One region of the Oerskovia paurometabola genome, then DNA from elsewhere that is predicted to be linked to it. Evidence: riboswitches for the same ligand, from Rfam matches in the RefSeq annotation. Region 1 holds a riboswitch; each other region holds the start of a gene.
The links. Region 1 has a riboswitch for S-adenosylmethionine ahead of JOD48_RS03220 (NADPH-dependent FMN reductase). Riboswitches for the same ligand answer to the same signal wherever they lie in the genome.
Positions count from the first base shown of each region.

Region 2: another riboswitch for S-adenosylmethionine. It lies ahead of JOD48_RS01565 (hypothetical protein); the one in region 1 lies ahead of JOD48_RS03220 (NADPH-dependent FMN reductase).
Region 3: another riboswitch for S-adenosylmethionine. It lies ahead of JOD48_RS01220 (methylenetetrahydrofolate reductase); the one in region 1 lies ahead of JOD48_RS03220 (NADPH-dependent FMN reductase).

Region 1 is NZ_JAFBBV010000001.1:719,358-727,260, forward strand. Features, by position in the region: gene JOD48_RS03200 (LLM class flavin-dependent oxidoreductase) at 1-696, shown strand, start outside; gene JOD48_RS03205 (LLM class flavin-dependent oxidoreductase) at 740-1,837, shown strand; gene JOD48_RS03210 (hypothetical protein) at 1,997-2,413, shown strand; gene JOD48_RS03215 (flavin reductase family protein) at 2,485-3,051, opposite strand; gene JOD48_RS03220 (NADPH-dependent FMN reductase) at 3,048-3,701, opposite strand; SAM riboswitch class IV at 3,722-3,831, opposite strand; gene gdhA (NADP-specific glutamate dehydrogenase) at 4,095-5,432, shown strand; gene JOD48_RS03230 (copper homeostasis protein CutC) at 5,658-6,416, shown strand; gene JOD48_RS03235 (ABC transporter substrate-binding protein) at 6,732-7,903, shown strand, end outside.
Region 2 is NZ_JAFBBV010000001.1:346,653-354,555, reverse strand. Features, by position in the region: gene JOD48_RS01580 (aldo/keto reductase) at 1-200, opposite strand, end outside; gene JOD48_RS01575 (polysaccharide deacetylase family protein) at 446-1,990, shown strand; gene JOD48_RS01570 (cold-shock protein) at 2,173-2,376, shown strand; SAM riboswitch class IV at 2,506-2,617, shown strand; gene JOD48_RS01565 (hypothetical protein) at 2,723-3,097, shown strand; gene JOD48_RS01560 (hypothetical protein) at 3,230-3,958, shown strand; gene JOD48_RS01555 (transglutaminase-like domain-containing protein) at 4,093-5,091, shown strand; gene JOD48_RS01550 (TM0106 family RecB-like putative nuclease) at 5,143-7,903, opposite strand, start outside.
Region 3 is NZ_JAFBBV010000001.1:267,667-275,569, reverse strand. Features, by position in the region: gene JOD48_RS01240 (glycoside hydrolase family 31 protein) at 1-2,028, shown strand, start outside; gene JOD48_RS01235 (hypothetical protein) at 2,280-3,239, shown strand; gene JOD48_RS01230 (hypothetical protein) at 3,281-3,832, shown strand; gene JOD48_RS20020 (outer membrane protein assembly factor BamB family protein) at 3,923-5,353, opposite strand; SAM riboswitch class I at 5,569-5,671, shown strand; gene JOD48_RS01220 (methylenetetrahydrofolate reductase) at 5,784-6,833, shown strand; gene metE (5-methyltetrahydropteroyltriglutamate--homocysteine S-methyltransferase) at 6,854-7,903, shown strand, end outside.

The DNA.
Region 1 (7,903 bases):
TGGTCGAGCGCCGAGCCGTTCGACCACCACGGGACGTTCTACGACTTCGACGACTTCGTGCTGGACGCCAAGCCGTTCGAGGGACGCACGCCAACGATCTCGTTCGGCGGGTCCTCCGACGCGGCGTTCAAGGTCGGTGCGGCCGAGGCCGACATCTACGCGGTGTGGGGCGAGCCGCTCGACCGCACGGCCGAGCAGATCCAGCGGGTCCACGCGGAGGCCGCTGCCGCCGGGCGCTCCACGCCCCCGCGGATCCACGCCGCGTTCCGCCCGATCCTCGGCGCGACCGAGGAGCTGGCCTGGGAGAAGGCCCACCGCGTGCTCGACCGGATCGAGGAGCGCAAGGCCGCGGCCGGGGGCGTGCCGAGCCGTCGCCACCCGATCGACAAGCCGGAGAACGCGGGCTCGCAGCGCCTTCTGGAGATCGCGGCCCAGGGCGACCGGTTCGACACGGCCCTGTGGACCGCGACGGCCAGGGCCACGGGGGGAGCGGGCAACTCGAACGCGCTCGTCGGGACGCCCGAGACCGTCGCGCAGGCGCTGCTCGCGTACTACGACCTGGGAGTCCGCATCATCTCGGCTCGTGGCTACGACCTGCTCGACGACGCGACCGACTTCGGTCGCTACGTCATCCCGATCGTGCGCGAGGAGGTCGCCAAGCGCGACGCCGAGGCGGCGTCGACCCAGGCGGCCTGAGCACTCCCTCGGCACCACCACCCACCCCCACCAAGGAGCTTCCGTGCGTTTCCAGGTCCTCGACATCGTCTTCAACCCGCCCCACCCCGTCACGGGCGAGGCCGTGCCCGCGGCCGACCGGCTCGAACGCGTCGTCGAGACCGCGGTCCTGGCGGAGGAGCTCGGCCTCGACGCGTTCGCGGTCGGCGAGCGGCACGCTGGGGACGTGCTGTCCTCGTCGCCGACGGTGATCCTCGGGGCGATCGCCGCCCGGACGTCGCGCATCCTGCTGAGCACGGGCGTGACGGTGCTGTCCCTGCTCGACCCGATCCGGGTCGCCGAGGACTACGCGACGATCGACCAGCTCAGCCGGGGCCGGTTCGAGATGGTCATCGGCAAGGGCAACGAGGCCCTCCAGTACCCGCTGCTGGGTCTCGACCTCGCGAAGCAGTACGAGTACCTCGAGGAGAACTACGAGCTGCTCCGGCTGCTCCTGAGCGGCGAGGAGGTCGACTGGGAGGGCCGTCACCGCCCGGACCTGCGAGGCGCCACGACCCTGCCGCGCCCGTACGACGGCGCGTTCCGGATCTGGCACGGGTCCGCGACCTCGCGGTTCGCTGTCGAGCTCGCCGCGAGGTGGGGCGACCCGATCGTGAGCGCCAACGCGCTCCAGCCCCGCGAGAGCTACCAGGTGCTGATCGACCACTACCGCGAGCAGTACGCGGCCGCGGGGCACGACCCGGCGTACGGGTTCGTCGGGTCGGGGTCCGGCGGGCTGTTCCTCGCGGACACGACCGAGCAGGCGATCGAGGAGTTCCGCCCCATCTACGAGGGCGCCGTCGCGCGCGCAGACCTGCGCAAGCACGACCCGTCCGCGGTCGGCAAGGTCACGAGCTTCCGGACCATCGAGGAGGCCGTCGAGCGCGGCCCCGCCCTCGTCGGCTCTCCCGAGCGCGTGGCCGAGAAGATCCTCGACTACCACCAGAGCTACGGGCACGATCTCCAGTCGGTCTCGATCAACCACCTCCTGGAGCCCGCCCGGCAGGACGACGTGCTGCGCCGGTTCGCGGAGGAGGTCGTGCCGCTGGTCAGGGCCGAGGTCAAGACCGACCTCTGGGGGCCCGCCGACGCCCGCCGGGCCAAGGGGTTCACGGCACGGTAGGCCTGCTGGGGAGCGGGCGAGGGACGCCAGGCAGAGGCCGACCGCGGGCCGGCCGGGCACGACCGGCACCCTGGCGGAGCGTTCCCGCTCGGCCTAGGCTGGAAGTGTCCGGCGGGCCCTCGCGTGCGCCGGGCACGGGCACGGAAGAAGGCTCCGACGATGTGGCTCCTCGTGGTCTCCGGAGCGGTGGGCGCGGCCCTGGTCGCCGCCATCGCCTGGTCCACGATGCGCGTCGACCGGCCTTCCACCGATGCCCTCCCGCCACCCGGACCGCACCGGACCACCCTGCGCGAGCGGCGCCGTCGGGCTCCCGATCCTCTCGTCGCGCTCGCTCTCCAGATCCGCCTCGGGCGGCTCGCCGACGAGCTGCGCGCGGTCGAGGCCGACCCGGACGTCTACGCCCGCGCCCACCACTACCTCGCCGCGCAGGGCGCGTACGACGCGCTGCTGCGCGAGGCGTGCCGGCTCAGCGGCCTCGACGTCGTGGCCGACCCGCTGCGCGCGGGCCTGCGCAGCGACGAGGACGAGCGGCTGCGCGAGGAGCTCGAGCTCAGCGCGCGCGGGTGGACCTGGTAGCCAGGCGGCACGGGTGAGGGGCCCGACGGCGGCGCGCTCCGCCGTCGGGCCCCTCACCCAGATCGTGGGCCTCAGAGGGCCGAGTGGTCCCCGATCCGGTGGTAGGACCGGTCGTGGTAGACGAGCGGCGTGGCGTCCGCCCGGGTCCCCGACGCGAGCGCGCGCAGCGAGACCAGGTAGCTGTCGCCCACGGGCGTGCGCTGGATGATGCGGCCGCGCACCCAGGACAGCGCGCCGTCGATCACGGGCTCCCCGGACGCGAGAGGAGCCCACCCGCCGGCTGCGAAGCGGTCGATCCCGCTCGTCGCGAACCGCGCGGACACGTCGTCCTGGTCGGCGCTGAGGAAGTTGACCGTGACCGTGCGGGCCGCGGAGATCGCGGGCCACGACGACGACGTCGACGCGAGCGAGAACGCGAGCAGCGGCGGCGCGGCCGAGACCGAGATGACCGACGTCGCCGTGAAGCCCACGGGCCGGCCCTCGTGCTCGAGCGCGATCACCGCGACGCCCGCGGGGTGCTGCCGGAACACCGCCTTGTAGGCGTCGGCGCTGAGCTGCGGCTCGTCCTGCTCGTGGAGCAGGGCCTCGAGCCCGGCGAGGCGCGCGACGTCGGAGCGGGTCGTGGGTTCGGCGGTCATCGGGTCACCTCGGCGAGCTCGGGGGCGGTCCGGTGGGTGGTCTCCTGCCTGACGGCGTCGCCCGCCGCCCGCAGCAGGGGACCTCCCGCGTGGCCGAGCCAGGCGTCGACGGCGCTCGTGAGGTCGGCCTCGCCCAGCCGGGAGTCCAGGAGGGTCAGCGTGCGTGCGGGGACCGTCGCGCCGAGCTCGACGAGGAGCGGGCGCAGGTGCACCTCGCCCGCGAGAGCGTGCGCGGGGTTGCCCGACACCACGACCGGGACGGCCACGACGCCGGCCAGCCCGTCCGGGCCGTAGAGGTCGAGGAACGCCTTGAGGAGGCCGGTGTACGAGCCCTTGTAGACGGGCGTCGCGACGACCAGGACCGCGGCGCCCGCGGCGGTCTCCCGCGCGGCGTCGGCGCGCGGGTGCTCGGGGGCGAGGATCTCGGTCGCGATCTCGGCGAGGTCGATCGTGGCCTGGTCGGGCCCGTTCACGTCAGGCCCGTTCACGTCGGCCGCGGCCAGGCCCAGGTGGTCGGCGACCCGGGCCGCGACCGTCAGGGCGGCGGCCAGGGTCCGCGAACCGGGACGGGGGTTGCCGACCAGGGTGACCAGGGCCGGTCGCGGGTGGTCGGTCTGCGTGGGGCGGGGGGCTGCAGGGTGCTGGGTCATCGCTTCCTCACTGTCGTCGTGCTGCACGCTTGCCGCGTCGTGCCGGCGCGGCCGGGTCATCTCCCGGAGCACCCCGTCGTGAAGGGGTTGCTGACCAGCGAGCCGGGGCTTCGCGCTGGTGCTCGTGACCTCTGGACAGGGGTATAGACCCGTGGGGGGCTTTCTGCACCGATCCGGTCGAGAATTCTCACGGGGTGGACGGAGGTTTCGTGCCGCGTGCTCTGGCACGTCGCACGGTGTCGACCGACGCAGGCAGATCGAACTGTTGCCCCGGGCATGAGCAACGTCCCAGGTCGTGAGCCCGGCGTCTCCCAGAGTGGGACGGGAGTACGGCGCTGTTTACGAGTACGTAACCTGGTGCGGTTCAAAGCCCGCCCTGCCGAGGAGCACTCCATGGATAGTCGTCTGCAGTCCGTCTTCGACGAGGTCCTCGCCCGCAACCCTGGTGAGGTCGAGTTCCACCAGGCAGTTCGCGAGGTCTTCGACTCGCTCGGGCCGGTGCTCCAGAAGAACCCCCAGTACGTCGACGCGGCCGTGCTCGAGCGCATCTGCGAGCCCGAGCGCCAGATCATCTTCCGCGTGCCGTGGGTCGACGACCAGAACCACGTCCAGATCAACCGCGGTTTCCGCGTCGAGTTCAACTCGGCCCTCGGCCCGTTCAAGGGCGGTCTGCGCTTCCACCCGTCGGTGTACCTGGGAATCGTCAAGTTCCTCGGGTTCGAGCAGATCTTCAAGAACTCCCTCACGGGCATGCCCATCGGCGGCGGCAAGGGCGGCTCGGACTTCGACCCGCGCGGCAAGTCCGACGGCGAGGTCATGCGCTTCTGCCAGTCCTTCATGACCGAGCTCTACCGCCACATCGGCGAGTACACCGACGTCCCTGCGGGGGACATCGGCGTGGGAGGCCGCGAGATCGGCTACCTGTTCGGCCAGTACAAGCGCATCACGAACCGCTACGAGTCCGGCGTCCTCACGGGCAAGGGCATCAGCTGGGGCGGGTCGCTCGTGCGGACCGAGGCCACGGGCTACGGCACGGTGTTCTTCGCGGACCACATGCTGCGTACCAAGGGCCAGAGCTTCGACGGCCAGCGCGTCGTCGTCTCCGGATCGGGGAACGTCGCGACCTACGCGATCCAGAAGGCCCAGCAGCTCGGTGCGAACGTCGTGTCCTTCTCCGACTCCTCGGGCTACGTGGTGGACGAGGCAGGCGTGGACGTCGACCTGCTCCGCCAGATCAAGGAGGTCGAGCGCGGGCGCGTGGCCGACTACGTCGAGCGCCGCCCCGGCGCGCGCCTCGTGACGGGCGGCAGCATCTGGGACGTCCCCGCGACGGTCGCGCTGCCGTGCGCCACCCAGAACGAGCTGACCGAGCAGGACGCCAAGCAGCTCGTCGCGAACGGCGTCCTCGCGGTCGCGGAGGGCGCCAACATGCCCACGACCCCGGGCGCCGTCGCGCTCCTGCAGGACGCCGGCGTGCTGTTCGCACCCGGCAAGGCCGCGAACGCCGGCGGCGTCGCGACCTCGGCCCTCGAGATGCAGCAGAACGCCTCGCGCGACGCGTGGACGTTCGAGTACACCGAGGAGCGCCTCGCGCACATCATGGCGGGCATCCACGCGCGCTGCGAGGAGACCGCCGACGAGTACGGGACGCCGGGCAACTACGTCCTGGGTGCGAACATCGCGGGCTTCACCAAGGTCGCCGACGCGATGATCTCGCTGGGCGTCATCTGACCGACCTGAGCCCTTGGGGCCCTACCGACCGACGGGAGCGTCGTCCTCCGTGCGCCTCACGGCGTGCGCAGGACGCCGCTCCCGTCGGCGTTCCGGGGGCTCGACGCCGTGGCGAGGGGAGCGGCCCCTGACGGCAGAGCGCGCGCGGTCCCGTCGGGTCTACGCTGACCGCTGACACCGGGTGCGCTGCGGCGTGCCGACCCCTGACCCAAGGAGCATCCCCACATGGCACGCGAGGTCGCCCTCGAGATCGCAGTCCAGGACACCGACGGCGTGCGGGTCGCGGCGGAGGTCGGCGCCCAGCGCGTCGAGCTGTGCGCGGCGCTCGGGGCGACGGGCGGGCTGACGCCGAGCATCGGGCTCGTCGAGGCGGCGGTCGCTGCGGCCCTCGAGGTGGCGGGGGACGCCGCGCCCGTCGAGGTGCACCCCCTGATCCGGCCGCGCCCGGGCGGCTTCGTGTTCACTGCGGCAGAGGTCGACGTGCAGGTGCGCGACGTGCGCGCGGCGGTGGTCGCGGGGGCGTCCGGGGTCGTGATCGGTGCGCTCACCGCCGACGGGCTCGTCGACTCCGACGCGGTGCGCGCTCTCGTCGAGGCGGCGGACGGGCGCGAGGTGACGTTCCACCGGGCGATCGACGTCGTCGAGGACGTGACGGCGGCGCTCGACCTCCTTGCGGGCCTGGGCGTCTCCCGCGTCCTGACCTCGGGCGGCGCTCCGAGCAGCATCGACGGGGTCGACCGGCTGCGGGAGATGGCGCGCCACTCCGCGGGGCGCGTGCAGGTCCAGGCGGGCGGTGGAGTGCGCCCGCAGGACGTCGCCGCGCTCGTCGACGCGGGGGTGGACGCGGTCCACCTCTCGGCCAAGCGCACGCTGTCCGACGACGGCGGCCCCGGCGGCGGGGGCGGGGCCGGCTACGAGGTCACCGACCCGGCTGTCGCCCGCGCGGCGCGGGACGCGGTCGACGAGGCTCTCGCGCGCCTCTAGGGCCACCACTCAGGAGGGCGCTGGGAGAGGTCGTCGTCGGAGCGTTCCCACGGCGGCCACCCGACCGACGAGCGTCCCCGCAGGACGGTTCCGTTGTGCACTGCGCACCGATCGTCGGTGGGGCGCCTCGGCTCGAATCCGCAGGATCTAGCGGTTCCGGGGTGCTCCGGAGTCGGCGAGATTTCATTTAGGTAACTTTCCTGTTGTATTGGTCGGAACCCCGTCCGGGATTCGTTAGTGTTCCTGCCACGAGCTCGCACGGTGGCGAGCGGCCGATCAGCGTGACGACGCGTTGACGACTCGAAAGGACCAATGATGATTCGAAGCGTGGCGCGCAAGCGCCTGCTCACGGCGGTTGCCCTGGTGACCGGTGTGACGATGTTCGCGGCCGGTTGCTCCAGCTCCGGGGGCGAGAAGAACGAGGGGGGCGGCGGCGAGAGCAGCCGTGTCCTGAACGTGTGGGCCGGGACGCAGACCCCCATGGTCGCGAACTTCAACCCCTACGCCCCGAACCCCCTGCACGTGACCAACGGCGGGATCTACGAGCCGCTCTTCTTCTACAACCGGGCAGAGGCCGGCGACCCGACGCCGCGCCTCGGCGAGTCCTACGAGTGGTCCGAGGACGGCACCGAGCTCACCATCAAGATCCGCGAGGGCGTCAAGTGGACCGACGGCGAGCCGTTCACGGTCGAGGACGTCATCTTCTCGTACACCAACGAGACCGCCAAGCGTGACTACCTCAGCGCGGCCGAGAAGGTCGACGACTCGACGGTCAAGCTGACGTTCAACGGCGCACAGTTCACGGCCGCCGTCCAGATCCTCGGCACGACGCTCATGGTGCCCGAGCACATCTACGAGGGCGTCGCCGACAAGATCACGTTCACGAACGACAAGCCGGTCGGCACCGGCCCCTACATCCTCGACACCATCTCGGACGCGACGTACACCGTCGTGGCCAACGAGGACTACTGGGGCGAGGCGCCCAAGCTCAAGAAGGTCCGCTACCTGGCCCTCGACAAGAACCAGAGCGCCCAGGACCTCCTGGCCACGGGCAAGATCGACTGGACGACGATGTTCGTCGCCGACCCGGAGCCCATCACGGGCAAGGGGCAGCTCTCCCTCCTCAACACCCCGCAGGACCCGACGACGATCATGTCCTGCATGAACGCCGCGCTCGGCTGCGTGGGCCCCCAGACGGACCTCGCGGTCCGTGAGGCGGTCAACCTGCTGATCGACCGTGGCGAGATCAACGACAAGGCGTTCTCGGGGCACGCAGCGGTGGCGTCGCCCTCGCTCGCGCTCGTCGGTCGCGACGACCGGTGGATCTCGCCGGACATCGAGAAGGAGAGCCCGCAGGAGGCCAACGTCGCGGAGGCCGACAAGGTCCTCACGGGCGCCGGCTACACCAAGGGTGCCGACGGCATCTACGAGAAGGACGGCCAGAAGCTCGTCGTCGAGCTCATCTCCGTCGAGGGCTGGAGCGACCA
Region 2 (7,903 bases), 370 kb from region 1:
CTGGCCCGGAGCGCCGCACCGACACCGGCCTCGTTGTAGTAGCCGGCCGCGGTGTCGATGTGCCGGTACCCGGCCTCGAGCGCCTGCTCGACGTTCTTCTGCGTCGCGTCGTCGGGCACCTTGAAGACGCCGAGCCCGACCTGCGGGACGGCGACACCGTTGCTGAGGACGACGTCGGGGACCTGCGTGGGGGAGACCATCACCCCTTTCTACCCCGCCGCCCGTGGCCCGCACCACCCGTCCCGGCAGTGGCCGGCGCGTCGCGGACGGGTCGCGGACGGGTCGCGGTCGGGTCGGAGGCGGAGAGCCGACAGGTGACCGGTCGGTGAAGGCCGTGGAGTCGTTGCGAGGACCGTGCGAGAGGGTGTCGCAGACGACTGTGGCGCTGCTCTCATCCGCCGTGCCGGTCGCGACGCGCACCCTGCGCGGGTGGCACGGTGGACTGATGTCCCAGTCCCTCCCTCCGTCCCGCGGCCAGACGCCGGGCGGCTCCGCTCCCGCGCGCCCGCGGAACCGAGCCCTCTGGGTCCTCGCCGTGCTCGTACCGCTCCTGGTCGTCGCCGCGGGCGTCACGTTCTACCTGACGCGTGCCGCGGCCGACCCCTCCGGAGAGGCGTCTCCCACGGGTACCCCGTCGCCCACGGCCCATCCGGTCCCCGCCGAACGGGTCGACCCGCCTCCGGTCCTGGACCCGGCGTCGGTCGAGAACCTCGAGATCCACCAGGAGTCGACCGCGAGCACGGGCGACGCCCGCTCGATCTCGACGGTCTCCGTCCCGGGCGAGCGCTCCCTCTCGCACGCCTTCGGCACGTTCGTCGACGAGACCGAGAAGGCGTACGACGCCGCGGTCGACCCGGCCGGAGTGGGCAACGAGCTCAACGTCGGATGGGACCTGGTGCTCGCGCAGGGAGACGTGCTGGGCGTGCGTGCCACGACGTACTCCTTCACGGGCGGGGCGAACGGCACGACCGGCGCCCAGACGTTCTACACCGACCTCCCGCGCGCGACCACGACGTGGTCCTCGGACCTCTTCACGGCCGACGGCCGCAAGCAGGCCGCGCAGTGGGTCGACGCGGCGCTCGACCAGGCCGGGCTCGGGTTCGAGGAGCCGGTGCCCGCGTCGGAGGACACCTTCCGGGACGTTCGCCTGGGGCCCGACGGCGCCGCGACCCTGGTCTTCTCCCCCGGCCTGGTCTCTGCCCGCTCGGACGGAGAGCTGGCCGTGCGCATCGAGCCCGACGCGACGCGGACGGTCCTGTCCGCGGTCGGGAAGCAGCTCGCGGACACCGCGTCGAGCGGCACCCCGTTCATGGGGATCACGCCGCCGCCCGTCGAGCCCCCCGTGACGACCCCGCCCGTGCCGCCCGCGTCCCCGGGAGCCCCGGACTGCTCGGTGCTCAGGTGCGTGGCCCTGACGTTCGACGACGGACCCGGCAAGCACACGTCGCGCCTGCTCGACACCCTCGCCGAGAAGCAGGCCAAGGCGACGTTCTTCCTCGTCGGCCGGTCCGTCACGTCGCACCCCGACCTGGTCCGCCGCGAGGTCGCCGAAGGGCACGCCATCGGGAACCACACCTGGTCCCACCCGGACCTGTCCAAGCTCGGCACGGACCAGATCACGGACGAGCTGACGTCGACGGCGGACGCGGTCGAGGCCGCGTCAGGCGTCCGACCGACCCTCGTGCGCCCTCCGTACGGCGCGACGAGCGACACTGTGACGAGCGTCCTCTCCCAGCGGAACGAGCCGGCGATCCTGTGGGACGTCGACACCGAGGACTGGAAGAACAAGGACGCGGCCATGACGACCGAACGGGCGCTCGCAGGCGTCCGACCTGGGGCGATCCTCCTGATGCACGACATCCACGCCTCGACCGTCGACGCCGTCCCGGGCATCGTGGACGGTCTGCGGGCTGCCGGCTACACGCTCGTAACGGTGCCCGATTTGCTCGGCCCTGACCTGGTTGGCGGACAGGCGTACTTCAATCGTTAGCATCAGGGCTAGCACAGTCGGAGTAACCCCTGTACCGTAGCCGGTGAGATTGCAGTGCCTCGCTTGTCCTTGCGCAACGGCCCCATGCCACCGCGAACCTTGTTACCCAAGAGTTGACGACGAACACCGTGATGTTCGGCTCCAGATCATGGAGCTGTTTGAAACTCTAGAAGGAGATCCCCATGGCATTGGGAACCGTGAAGTGGTTCAACGGCGAAAAGGGCTACGGCTTCATCGCACCTGAGGACGGCAGCGCCGACGTGTTCGCGCACTACTCCGCCATCCAGACGCAGGGCTTCCGCTCGCTCGAGGAGAACCAGCGCGTCGAGTTCGACGTGACGCAGGGCCCCAAGGGCCCGCAGGCGGAGAACATCCGCCCGCTCTGATCTCACTCGCCTCCGGGCGTAGCTGATCATTGAACGAGTGCCCCCGACCGTCTCGGTCGGGGGCACTCGTGCGTCCAGGACCAGGTGCTCCCTGTGCTCGGTCGGTGACGCCGTGGTAGAACTGAGAACGGTCCAGAGGACCAGCGAACCGCCCTCCGGCGTGCTGGTCCGGCAACCGCGCGACGCGCACGGTGCTCCCGGAGGAAGACCCGCCCCCACGACCGTGGGGGAAGAGCGAGGCCCGACGTCGTAGGGCGCCTCCTCGTGCCCCTCACCCGGGGAGCCTCCCGGGTGGGCGTGCGCACGCGGGTGAGCCCCGTCGTCGGGCACGGAGAGAAGGAGCACCATGGCCGAGCGCGTCATGGAACGCCGGGCGACGGTCGTCGCCTGTCCCCCGCCCACCGTGTGCGACCGGTTCGACACGGGGCACCTGCTGCACCCCGTCCACGAGCGCATGCTCCGCAACCGGCCCTGGGGGTGGCGCGAGGGCGTCGTGCTCGCGGTGCGGACGACCAGCGGCGGCACCGAGGTCGTCGTCGAGTACGCGACGGGCGAGGGAGCGTGCCGGGTGTGGCACCACACGAGCCTCGCCCTCGACCCCGGGGTCACCGTGCGGGTGCACGAGCAGTACCACGCGCTCGAGCTCGCGGGACGGGCGCTCAACGTCCGGCTGGTCGGCGGGGTGGGTCCGGCGCCGGAGCCGCCCCACGCTCGCCGCTGAGTGCGTGATCCGGCTGCGACTCGCCGGGCGTCTCGCAGCCGGACCATCCACTCGACGGAACGGGCGGGCCGGGCGCCGCGTTGAACCGGTGAGGGCACCCGCCCTCGACGGTTCGACCAGAAGGACACGCTCATGGGATTCCTCGACCGCCTCCTCGGCCGCACCCCGCAGGACGACAGGCTTCACGGCTCGGCAGAGCGTCCCGGTGCGCCCGCCTACGGCACTGCGCCCCCGGCCCCGACCGGCCCCGCGCGCAGCGAGGACGACGTCGCGATCGACCGCTACCGCTACCTGCTGCGCACGGCTCCCCCGGAGGCCGTCGAGCAGGCGCACGCCGAGGCGTTCGAGCGGCTGACGCCCGAGCAGCGTCGACGCGTGCTGACCGAGCTGGGTGAGAACGTGCCGCCCGCCGAGCGCGCTACCTCCGACGACCCGCAGTCGCTCGCCCGCATGGCGACCCGCGCCGAGATGCGCAACCCCGGCACGCTCGAACGGTCGTTCGGCGGCAGGCAGGGGGGGCCGGGCGGGCCGGGCGGGCCGGGCGGGCCGGGCGGGCCGGGCATGGGCTCGATGATCGGCTCGAGCATGCTCGGCACCATCGCGGGCGTCGTGATCGGCTCCGCGGTCGCCAACATGATGTTCGGCCCGATGTTCGGCGACCCCACGGCCGACTTCGCGGGCGACGGCGGCACCTCGGGCGCAGGCGACCCGGGCGCGACCGAGGGCGACCCCGGAGCCGGCGACACGGGCGGCGGCGACTTCACCGAGGCCGGAGGCGGGGGCGACCTGGGTGGGGGCTTCGGCGACTTCGGCGGTGGGGACTTCGGCGGTGGGGACTTCGGCGGATTCGGAGACTTCTGAGGACCTCGTCCGCCCGGCCCTCGCTCGGACGGAGCCGACGGTCCGCCGGGCCGAGGCATTGCCCTGGCGCGCGACACGGTCGACACTGGTGCCCGGCATCACGCCGCTCGTGACCCGCGACCTCGGAGGATCCGATGTACGACCCGTCCAGCCGCCTCGAGCCGGTCGGCACGACCGCCGTCCATCCCGCGGTCGCCCGCTGGGTGGCCCACTCGCCGTACTCCTCGCCCGGGGAGCACGCCCAGCTCCTGCGGGGCGTACCCACCGACCCGGACGCGCTGGGGCAGGTGGCACGCAACGTGATCGCGCACTATCGCGCCGAGGCCGAGTTCATGCCGGCCGAGCGTGCCACGGACGTCGACAGCCGGTGGCTCGCGACGATCCTCGACCTCGACCACTCCCGGCACGGGACCGCGCTCACCGAGCCCCGGGCGGTCTGCGACCGGGTGGGAGGCTGCTGCCGGGACCACTCGCTGCTGACCGTCGGGGTGCTGCGAGAGCACGGCATCCCCGCCAGGACCCGCGTGGGGTTCGTCTCGTACTTCACGCCCGGCTTCCACCACGATCACGTCGTCGTCGAGCACTGGGCGGACGGCCGCTGGTTGCGCTGGGACCCCGAGCTCACCGCGGGAGACCCGGTGTTCCCGTTCGACCCCCTGGATCTTCCACGGGGCACGGGGGATGTCGCCGAGGACCTGGCTCTACCGTTCGTCCCCGCAGCCACGGCCTGGCTCGCGCTCCGTGCCGGGCTGGCGGACGCGGACCTGTTCGGAGTGGACCCGGGGCTGCCGTTCCGCGGCGACTGGTTCGTCCACGACTACGTCCTGTTCGAGCTGGCCCACCGTCAGGGGGACGAGCTGCTGCTGTGGGACACGTGGGGGGCGATGAGCACGGACGACACGCTCGAGGGCGCCGACCTCACGCTGGTCGACGAGATCGCGACCCTGCTCGTCCGTGCCGACCAGGGCGACCAGGAGGCGGAGGAGGAGCTCACCGCACGCTATGCCGTCGACGACCGCCTGCATCCTGGGCCACGGGTGCGCACCCTCTCCCCCACGGGACCCAGCAGATGGACCGACCTCACCGACCGGCACCTCGACGCCGCCGGCAGCCTGAGGCCGCCGACCGCCTGAGTGCGGGGTAGTCGTCGTCGGGAGCCCGACACGACGACGACTACCCCGCACTCAGCGGAGCGGCGAGCGGCTGCCCGAGCTGCACAGACCGATGAACGCGCCCAGCTCGGCGAGCTCCTCGGGGTGGTTCGGCAGGTAGTCGGTGAGCCGGGGCGAGCGGACCACGACCGCGCACCACTGACCCCGCGAGACCGCGACGTTGACGCGGTTGCGCGAGAGGAGGAACTCCATGCCGCGCGGCACGTCCTCGCGCGCCGAGGCCGTCATCGAGACGATCGCGACGGGCGCCTCCTTGCCCTGGAACTTGTCGACCGTGCCGACGCGCACGTCGCCCAGCCCCGCGGCCGCGAGCGCGTGGCGCACGGTCCACACCTGCGCGTTGTAGGGGGCCACGACGACGAAGTCGTCCTCCGTGAGTGCTCGCGAGGCAGGTGCGGCGCCGTCCGACCCACCGGGCCCTCCGGGGTACCACGTCGTCCCGAGCAGCCCCTTGACCTGCCGCACGATCTCCTGCGCCTCCTCGACCGAGGACACCGCGTTGCCCGCGTGCTCGACCTCGACGACGTGCACGCCGGGCTCGACGCCCACGAGGACCCGCTCGCCCGCGGCGGCCTCCGCGTGCAGGAGCCCTTCGTACGCGAGCTCCGAGACGGCGTCGCACAGCGCGGGGTGCATGCGCCACGAGCGGGCAAGGAAGTAGCCGAACTCGGGCGGCAGCACGTCGTGCCCGCCGCCGGCACGGGTCAGCCACCCGAGCGCCGACTGGTCGACGGGCTCGGGGTGCTGACCCTGCGAGACCTGCGGGAGCTGCTGCGGGTCGCCGAGCAGCAGGAGCCTCTGCGCGGCCCGGGAGACCGCGATCGTGTTGGCGAGCGAGAACTGCCCGGCCTCGTCGATCACGAGCAGGTCGAGCTCGCCGTCGCCGAAGCGTTCGGCGTGCGCGAAGTCCCAGGCCGTCCCGCCGACGACGCAGGGACCCTCGGCGACGAAGGCCGCGGTCTGCGGGGAGTCGACGAGGCGCCAGGGCACGAGCCGCGACCCTTCGGGCAGGGCGGCCGCCGCGACGTCGTCGGGCAGGCCTGCGCCCACCTCACGGCCGACGGCCGACACGTCGCGCCCCTTGGGACCCGAGGCCTTCTTGCCCACGCGGTCCGCGGGCACGCCGCCCTTGGTGATCACGCCCGCGAGGACGTTCTCGACGACGTCGTGCGACTGCGCCACGACGCCCACGCGCCACCCCTCGGCGACGAGGCGGCCGACGACCTTGGACGCGAGGTGGGTCTTGCCCGTGCCGGGCGGGCCCTGGACACCCAGGTAGGAGCCGTCGAGGTCCCTGACCGCGTCGGTCACGGCGTCGACGTACCGCTCGGGGCCGTCGCCCAGGACGGGCAGCGGGTCGCCGGACACCGTGCGCGGCGGGCGACGGCGGAGCAGGTCGAGCGCCGGGTGGTCCGGGAGCACCAGGGGCGCCTGCGGCCCGTAGGGATTCTGCGCCTGCACGGTCGTGGCCAGCGCCCGGATCGACGCCTCCTGCTGGGGCGTCGGCAGCACCTGCCCGACCGCGAGCGCCATGGGCAGCGCGTCGTGCGGAGCGACCCCCTTGGGCACGGGCAGGCGCACGTCGAGGACGTCGACCTCACGCCCGTTCCCCAGCCGTCCGCGCTCGACGCCGTAGACGCGCACGCTCCCCGTCGACCACCGCACCGCGCCGTGCGCGGGCTCGATCCCCTCGGGTGCCGGTCCCTCGAAGAGCGCGGTGGCGCCGTCGTACCCGGCCTTGAGCTCCGAACCGTCCGGCAGCTCGCCGAACAGGCGCAGGCGACGCGACGGGTTGCTGCGCGGTGTGGCCTTCGCCCAGTCCTCGATCACCTCGGCCCGTTCCACGAGGAAGTACGCGCGCGGCGTCTGCCACTGGTCGACCGGGTCCTTGAGGCGCGCGAAGAACTCCTGCCAGAACGGCTTGGCCTCGCGCCAGTAGTACCCGACGCCCGCGCCCAGGAGCGCGACGGCCTCCTCGTCGTCGGTCCGTCCGTCCCCCGCGCGACCGTCCACGCCGCCCGCGAGCGCGCGGACGTCGAGCTCGACCTGCTCGGCCTCGGCGCGCTTGGCGCGGCGCGCGACCTCCGCGTCGGTCAGCTCGAGCGCGGGTGGCAGGTCGTCCTCCCAGCCGTCGCCGGCAGGGGCGGCGAGCGGGCCCGGGGCGGAGGTCGCGGGAGCGGCGCGCCCCGCGAGCCCCAGGAGGAACTCGTGCAGGCGCAGGGTCGAGAGGCAGTCGTACTCGTTGTAGTCGGCGATGCCGTGCAGCAGGCGCTCGGCCTCCTCGGTGCGGCCCGCGTCGCGCGCCGCGCAGTACGTCGCGTACGCCACGACCGACGCCGCGGCGTCCGTGACGTCGCCGCCCCGGAGCTGGTCGCCCATGTAGAGGGGTTCGAGCTTCTTGATCGAGTACGACGGCGCCGACACCTTGAGCGAGTGGCGCACGGTCGAGTAGAGGTCCACGAGGACGCCCTCGCGCAGGAGGTCGTCGACCTCCTGCTCGTACACGCCGTGCCGGGCCGCGATCGAGAGCAGGTGCGTCTTCTCGTACGACGCGTAGTGGTAGACGTGCAGCCCCGGGTACTGGGCGCGGCGCTTGGCGAGGTAGTCGACGAAGTCGACGAGCGCCTGCTTCTCCTGGTCGAGGTCGTGGGCCCAGAACGCGGTGAAGGGCGGCTTCTCGCCGGGGCTGGTCGGTCGCTCGACGAGCCCGAACAGGTAGTCGATGTTCCAGACGATGCCCTCGGGCGAGGCGTCGGGCGCGGACCACAGCGGG
Region 3 (7,903 bases), 450 kb from region 1:
CACCTCGCCGCGGCCCAGGCGGGCCAGCTCACGGCCGACGGCGCCTGGCACGCCACGAGCCCGACCCTCGAGGCGGGCCGCCGCTACCGCTACCGCTTCACGACGGCCGACGCCGCCACCGAGTGGTTCGACGTCAGCGCGGGGACGTGGACCTCGACCGCCCCGGCCGGGGCCCGCGGGGTGACCGTGGGCGGCGTGCCCGCCGACGAGCACCCGCTCGTCGTCCCCGGCTCGGTCGAGTGGTGGACCGACGAGGACGGCGCCCGGCGCGTGCGGTTCGCGTTCCGCCTCGACGCGTCCGAGCACGTGGTCGGGTTCGGCGAGCGGTTCGACGCCGTCGACCAGCGCGGCAGGAGCCTCGACGCCGTCGTGTTCGAGCAGTACAAGTCGCAGGGCGCGACGGGACGCACGTACATGCCGATGCCGTTCGCGCACGTCGTGGGCGGCTCCGGCTGGGGCTTCCACGTCCGCACGTCGCGGCGCACCTGGTACGACGTCGCCGCGTCCTCGCCCGACCTGCTCGTCGTCGAGGCCGCGCTGGGCGACGACGCCGCGCTCGACGTCGGCGTCTACGAGGGCAGCCCCACCGAGGTCCTCAAGGCGTTCGGCGACGAGGTCGGCCGCGCCGAGGAGCTCCCGTCGTGGGTCCTCGGACTGTGGGCGTCGGGCAACGAGTGGAACACCCAGCAGCTCGTCATGGACCAGATGGACGCGCACCGCGACCTCGACGTCCCCGTGAGCGTCGTCGTGATCGAGGCGTGGAGCGACGAGGAGGGCATCACGATCTTCCGCGACGCCCGCTACGAGACCAACGCCGACGGCGCCCCGCACGCCGCCTCGGACTTCACGTACCCGGCCGACGGCGCCTGGCCGGACCCGAAGGGCATGATCGACGAGCTGCACTCCCGGGGCATCAAGGTCGTCCTGTGGCAGATCCCCCTGCTCAAGACCGAGCACGACCTCGGCCCCGACGTGCCCCACGAGGCACAGGTCCTCGCCGAGGGCAGGGCCATGGTCGCGGCCGGGCACGCGGTCCGCGAGGCCGACGGCAGCGCCTATCACAACCGCGGCTGGTGGTTCCCGCAGTCCCTCATGGCCGACCTGTCGACCCCCGAGGGCCGCGAGTGGTGGACCGCGCGCCGCCAATACCTCGTCGCCGAGCTCGACGTCGACGGCTTCAAGACCGACGGCGGCGAGCACGCCTGGGGCGACGACCTCCAGTACGGCGACGGCCGCAAGGGCGACGAGGGCAACAACCTCTACCCCGTGCACTACGCCCGCGCGTTCGGCGACCTGCTGCGCGCGAACGGCAAGGCTCCCGTGACGTTCTCCCGCGCCGGGTTCACCGGGTCGCAGGCCCACGGCCTGCACTGGGCCGGGGACGAGAACTCCACGTGGGAGGCGTTCCGCTGGTCCATGAACGCGGGCATCACGGCCTCTGCGTGCGGCATCGTCTACTGGGGTTGGGACCTCGCCGGCTTCTCCGGGCCCGTGCCCGGCTCGGAGCTCTACCTGCGCGGGGTCGCGGCCGCGACGTTCAGCCCGGTCATGCAGTACCACTCGGAGTTCAACCACCACCAGCGCCCCCTGCGGGACCGCACCCCCTGGTACGTGGCCGAGACCAACGACGACCCCGAGGTCGTCGACGTGTTCCGCGCCTACGCCCAGCTCCGCGAGCGCCTCGTGCCCTACCTCGCAGAGCAGGCGCGGCACTCGATCGAGACAGGTGCCCCGCTCATGCGCGGGCTGTTCGTCGACCACGCGCACGACGAGAAGGTCTGGGAGCACGCCGACGAGTACCAGCTCGGCGACGACCTGCTCGTCCACCCCGTGACCGAGGAGGGCGCGACCACCTGGACCACGTACCTCCCGGCGGGCGAGTGGGTCTACGCCTGGACCGGGCAGCCGGCCCAGGGCGAGGCCCACGGTTCCGGGGTGCTCGTGACCCGCGACGTGCCGCGCGACGTCATCCCGGTGTACGTGCGCGCCTCCGCGTGGGAGGGGCTGGCGCCGGTCTTCGCGCGGTAGCGGCGTCCCGGTCCGGCGACGGAGGACGCCGGACCGACAACGCCGCCGAGGCGGCGATCAGGGCCCCACCCGTCACGACGACGGGTGGGGCCCTGCGGCGTTCCACGGGGACCGGCGCGCCTGGACCGGCTCGGCCCCGCGGCGCCGGTGGCGCGCCCGATCGTCCGCCTCGCCCACCACGGGCGCTACTCTTCCGCCATGGTGACTTCCGCACCCGAGATCGACGAGACCCTGACCGAGGCGATGGTCACATGACTCGCCGCGAGGAGTCACCGGCGCCGGATCGCCCTGCCGCGTCCGCCATGCCCAGCGGCCCGGACGACGCGGAGCCGTGGGCGGAGGTCGACGCCGCGCACCGGGCGCTGTGGGACGCGCGGAGGGCTTTTGCGGAGCAGTCTCGGGCACGGGTCGGGCTGCTCTCGCGCGCGCTGCGCGCCGGAGACGCGACGGACGAGGCGGCCGCCGCGCTGGGGCTCCTCCTCGAACGCCCCGACCACGCGCCCGACCTGTTCGACGAGCTGGTCGACCTGGCGACACACGGCGCCCGGACTGTCGAGGCACGACGCGTGATCAGCCTCGGTGCGAACTACTACCCTGCGTCGATGCGAGAGGTCGCCCTCGGGCGGCTCGAGACGGCGGACGCCCCCGTGGCGCGGACCATCACCACCCTGTTCTCCTTCTCCGTGGGAGCGACCCGGGGCGATGCCGACCGGCGAGAGGCCGACCGCGGGTCCGGGTGGACCCCTGAGGACGAGGGCCTCTGGGCTGCGGTCGTCACTGCCCACACCGGCCTGGACCGCGCTCGGGCGACGTACTTCCACCGGGCGGCCTCACGCGTCGAGCGGGCCCGGGAGGTGCTGCGGACCTCGACGAAAGGGGGCGGCATCACCACTCTCGGGTTCCTCGAGACCTGGCCCGACGACGTACCGGACCTGGTCGACGAGGTCGTCGGCCGGGCGTTGATCATCACCGAGGCGCTCCACGCCCGGCGCGTGCTGGCCCGCCGCCGGGACGTCATCGTCCCGGCGGTCCGCGAGAGCGTCCTGCGCCGTCTCGACGGGGCCGACGACTTCGACGTCCGGCGGCTCGCCGAGCTGCTCGACCACCTCGCCGACGAGGAAGGGCTCCGCGCGCTCGTCGCGATCGCGCGACAGAGCGACGATCCCGACATCCTGGAGGCCGTGGACGACTACGACCCGGACCGGTCGTGACGACGATCTCGACGGCGTCGCACCCCTTGGACGGAGACGACATGACGAGTACCGAAGGCACCGCCTCCCCCTCGACGTCCAGCGACGCCCCGGCGCAGGGAGCGCAGAACGCCGACGCCTCGGGAGCCACGGACGACGACGCGCTCTGGGCGGACGTCGTGGCGGCGACGCGAGAGCTGGCGCGGGTGGGCCACGAGTTCAGACAGCACGCGCAGGATCGCCCGGGCGTGCTCTCCCGAGCACTGCGCGCGCGCAGCTGGGACACGGTCGCGGCCCTCGGCTTCCTCGACAACCTGGGGGACGACGTGCCTCGACTGCTCGACGACCTCATCGAGGTGACCTTGGACGACGGCTTCGGGCTCAAGGCTCGATGCGTCATCGACGAATGGAGCTACACGGTCGGTCGACAGGTGCGCGAGAAGGTCCTGAGCCGCCTCGAAGCGGCAGGTTCGCTCGACGTCCAGCGGCTCGCCGAGCTGCTCCTCCACCTCCGAGACGTGGAAGGCCTCCGGCTGCTCGTCGCGCGAGCGCGACAGAGCGACGATCCCTCCGTCCGAGAGGTCGCCGACGACTACGATCCGGACCGGTCGTGATGCCCCCGGCAACGCCGACACCACGGGAGCGAAGGACGCCGCCGCGCGCGGGTCGGGTACGGCGTGGCCATGTCGCCCTCCCCCACGCCGTCAGCCGAACGCCGTGACCTGGGCTTCGTCGATCCTCAGCAGCCGACCTCCCCCAGCGGCCAGCTCGTACGGGTTCCCGGTGTGCTCCTGGGTCCATCGCACGTCGCCCGTCGCCAGGTCGAGTGCGGTGACCGAGCTCGTGCCGGGCGCGGTGGGGACGACGAGGAGCGCGGAGAAACCGTCGGTGAACGTGCCGGTCACGCGGTACGACACCGCACCGGACGCGGGGTCGGCCGCCCGCCGCCACCGTTCCTCACCCGTCGTGGCGTCCAGGGCGACCGTCTCCCGGTCGACCGTCTGCACCATCACGACGTCCGCGCCGCGGACGAGCACCTGACGCGCGGCGACCGGTGCGGTCCAGGCGGTCGTGCCGTCCCTGTGGACGGCGAGGAGCGCCTCCCCCTGGTCGAGCAGGACGAGGTGAGGCGCCAGGAGGTCGCGGGCACCTTCCCCGAGCACGAGCCCCTCGTTCGTCCAGAGCACCGTGCCGTCGGCCGAGACGGCTTCGACAGGTCCCGCGACGGCCGTCCCCGACGAGCGGAGGTAGGACCCGTTGCCCAGGGCGATGACCTGCACCATCCCCGGTGGTTCGTCGACGACCTGCCCCCCAGGCGTCAGGTAGGACAGGACGCCACATCCGTGGACCGCCACCGTCCCCGACCGGTAGACCGCACGGACGGCATCACCTTCCGTCGCGCACAGGGGGTCCTGCGCGTCCTCCCTCACGGTCAGCCGTCGCTCCCACGCCGCCGTGCCCGTCCGGACGTCGACGGACCGGACCACGACCCCCGTCTCGTCTCTGGCGGCCTGGAGCACCGTCCCGCCGGGACCGGCGACCGCCTCGCCCCGGCGTGGGTCCATCTCTACCTCGGCCACCACCGCACCGTCGACGCTCACGAGTCGGGCCGCGGTGGCCTCCTTCCCCTGGCCCAGGCACACGAAGGCCGACACCTCCGCCGTTCCCTCGACGCGCACCTGGTCGGCGGCGCAGACCTGCCGGGTCAGGTCGTCCAGCCGCCAGCGCTCGTCGCCCGACCCGAGGTCGTACCCGACGGTCCCGGAGCGCCCCGGGATCACCAGCAGGTCCCCCACGGTGAACGGCTCGCCCTCGTCGCGGTCGACGCTCCACTCGGCATGCGGCGCGTAGGTGAGGTCGAAGATCCTGTCCTCGGACGAGCGGAGCGTCTGGAGCGCGTCGTCCTGGGCCGCCCCGTCGCGCGTCACGACGACCGCGGCCGCCACCCCGAGCGTTCCGAGACCGACGGCGAGGCCGACCAGACGGGCGGCGCGACGCCGTCGTGCCGTACGGGTGAGGGGGCGTCGCGTCCGCTCCCGACGAGTCGGCTCCGGGACGCCCGAGCCCGGGTCGACACCCTCGGACGAGTCGTCGAGCACGAACGAGACCTGCTGCTGGCTGCGTCGGCGAGGCACGCCCGGAGCATAGCGGCGACGTCGGGGAGGATCGCCCGGCGGTCCGGGCGGGCGCCGACAGGCGTACGTTGGAAGGGCGACCGCAGGGACCGACGAAGGGATCTGCGACCGCGTGGACGGACGCCGGAGCGGGGCCGAGGAACCACTCCGGACCCCTCCGTCTCACGCTTCGAGCAGATATTGGCTCAGATCATGGATTCCCCCTACGATCGTCAACACCATCCAGAGCGGTCGAGAGTCCTGGCTCGTTGACACCGCAGCAACCCCCCAACGGAAGCCTCTCGCGGGTACGGGTGCTACAGCCAGGTTCGATGGAGCGATTCATGACCGAGGCATCTTTCCGCGCACCCCTGCACCGCACCGGGGTCCCCCGCGCCAGCCGTCCGGCCGCCCTGGCCACCACCAGCACGACCCTCCTGACGGCCGCCCGATGAGCATCGTCGACCTGGGGCACTTCGGGCACGAGGCACCGCGGCCCACGGTGTCGTTCGAGCTCATGCCCCCGCGCCGCCCCGACGCCGCGCCCAAGTTCTGGGAGACGGCCCGCCGCCTCGTCGCGACCTCGCCCGACTTCGTGTCGGTCACCTACGGCGCGGCCGGCACGGACCGCGAGACCTCGCGCCGCGTCATCAGCCAGCTCCTGCACGGCACGCCCGTGCTGCCCATCGCGCACCTGACCTGCGTGGGCGCCTCGCGCGAGGACGTCGAGGACGTCATCACGGACTTCCTCGACGCGGGCGTGCGCAGCTTCCTCGCCCTGCGCGGGGACCCTCCGCGCGACCAGCCCGACTGGCGCCCCGCCGAGGACGGCGTGCGGTCGAGCACCGAGCTCGTGGCCCTGCTGCGCGAGGTCGAGGCCGCACGCTGCGCCGCGAGCCCGAGCGTCGCGCTGCGCGGCGCGGCCCGCCCCCTGACCATCGCGGTCGCGACGTTCCCCGACGGCAACCTCGCCGCGGGCACGAGCCGCACCCAGGAGGTGCGCCGCCTCTGGCAGAAGCAGCAGGCCGGAGCGGACTTCGCGATCACGCAGCTCTTCTACGAGGCGTCCTCCTACATCGACTTCGTGGCCGAGGCGCGCGCCGCGGGCGTGACCATCCCGATCCTCGCGGGCCTCCTGCCCATGACGGACCCGGCCCGCCTCGCGCGTGTCGAGGAGCTCACGGGCGTCCCCGCGCCGCGCCGCGTCGTCGAGGCCCTCGAGGCGGAGCCGGACCCGGACGCGCGCCACGCGCTGGGCATCCGGCACTCGGTCGAGCTCGCGCGCCAGGTCCTCGCGGCCGGCGCGCCCGGCCTCCACATCTACACCTTCAACAAGCACCAAGCCGCTCTAGACCTGCTCGAGGGAGTCGACCTCGGCGGTGGGGCAGCGGGGGACGCCAGCGGCGTCTCGTCCCGCACCCCCGACCTGGCCAGCGGGCCGTGGGTCTCCGGCACTCCCCTTCCCTCCGCCGAGCCTGCCCTGGGCAGCTCCTCGGTCTGACCAGTTCAGAGGTATTCACCATGAGTGCACCCACGTTCCCCTCCGGTTCCGTCCTCGGCTACCCCCGCATCGGCCCGCGCCGCGAGCTCAAGAAGGCCGTCGAGTCCTTCTGGGCCGGCAGGACCACGGCCGACGAGCTCGAGGCCACGGCCTCGGCGCTGCGCGTCGCGGCCGCCCAGCGTCTCGTCGACCTGGGCCTCGACGCCTCGTCGGGCGCCGTGCCCGGCTCGTTCTCCTACTACGACCAGGTGCTCGACGTCGTCGCTCTCCTCGGGGCGGTCCCGTCGCGCTTCGCGTCGCTCACCGACGAGAAGGGCGCGCTGGACCTCGCGGGCTACTTCACGGTCGCGCGCGGCGCCGGCGAGGACGCCCCGCTCGAGATGACCAAGTGGTTCGACACGAACTACCACTACCTGGTCCCCGAGGTCAGCGAGTCCACGCCGTTCCGCTTCGCGGACGACCGCGTCGTGCGCCAGTTCGTCGAGGCCAAGGACGCGGGCGTCGTGACCCGGCCCGTCGTCGTCGGGCCCGTGACGTTCCTCGCGCTGTCCAAGGCCGCCGACGACAGCGCGCCCGGCTTCAGCCCGCTCTCGCGCCTCGCGGACGTCCTGCCCGTGTACGTCGAGCTGCTGCGCGCCCTGGCCGCGGCCGGTGCACCGTGGGTGCAGCTCGACGAGCCGGCGCTCGTGTCCGACTCGATCGACGTGCCGGCCGCCGAGGTCCACGCCGCGGTCACCGAGGCGTACCGCGTGCTCGCGACCGAGCTCGCGGTGGGCACCGAGCGCCCCGCGATCCTCGTGGGCGCGCCGTTCGGCGGGCTCCAGGGTGAGCACGACGGCCTCGCGCTCCTGGCCGCGACCGACGTCGAGGCGATCTCCCTCGACCTCGTCAAGGGAGCGGTCCCGGCGAGCCCCATCGCGGGCCTCGCGGACAAGACCCTCGTCGCGGGCGTGATCGACGGCCACAACATCTGGCGCGCCGACCTCGCGGCGAAGCTCGCGCTCGTCGACGACCTGTCCGGCCTGGGCGCCGGCGCCGTCACGGTCGGCACGTCGACCTCGCTCCTGCAC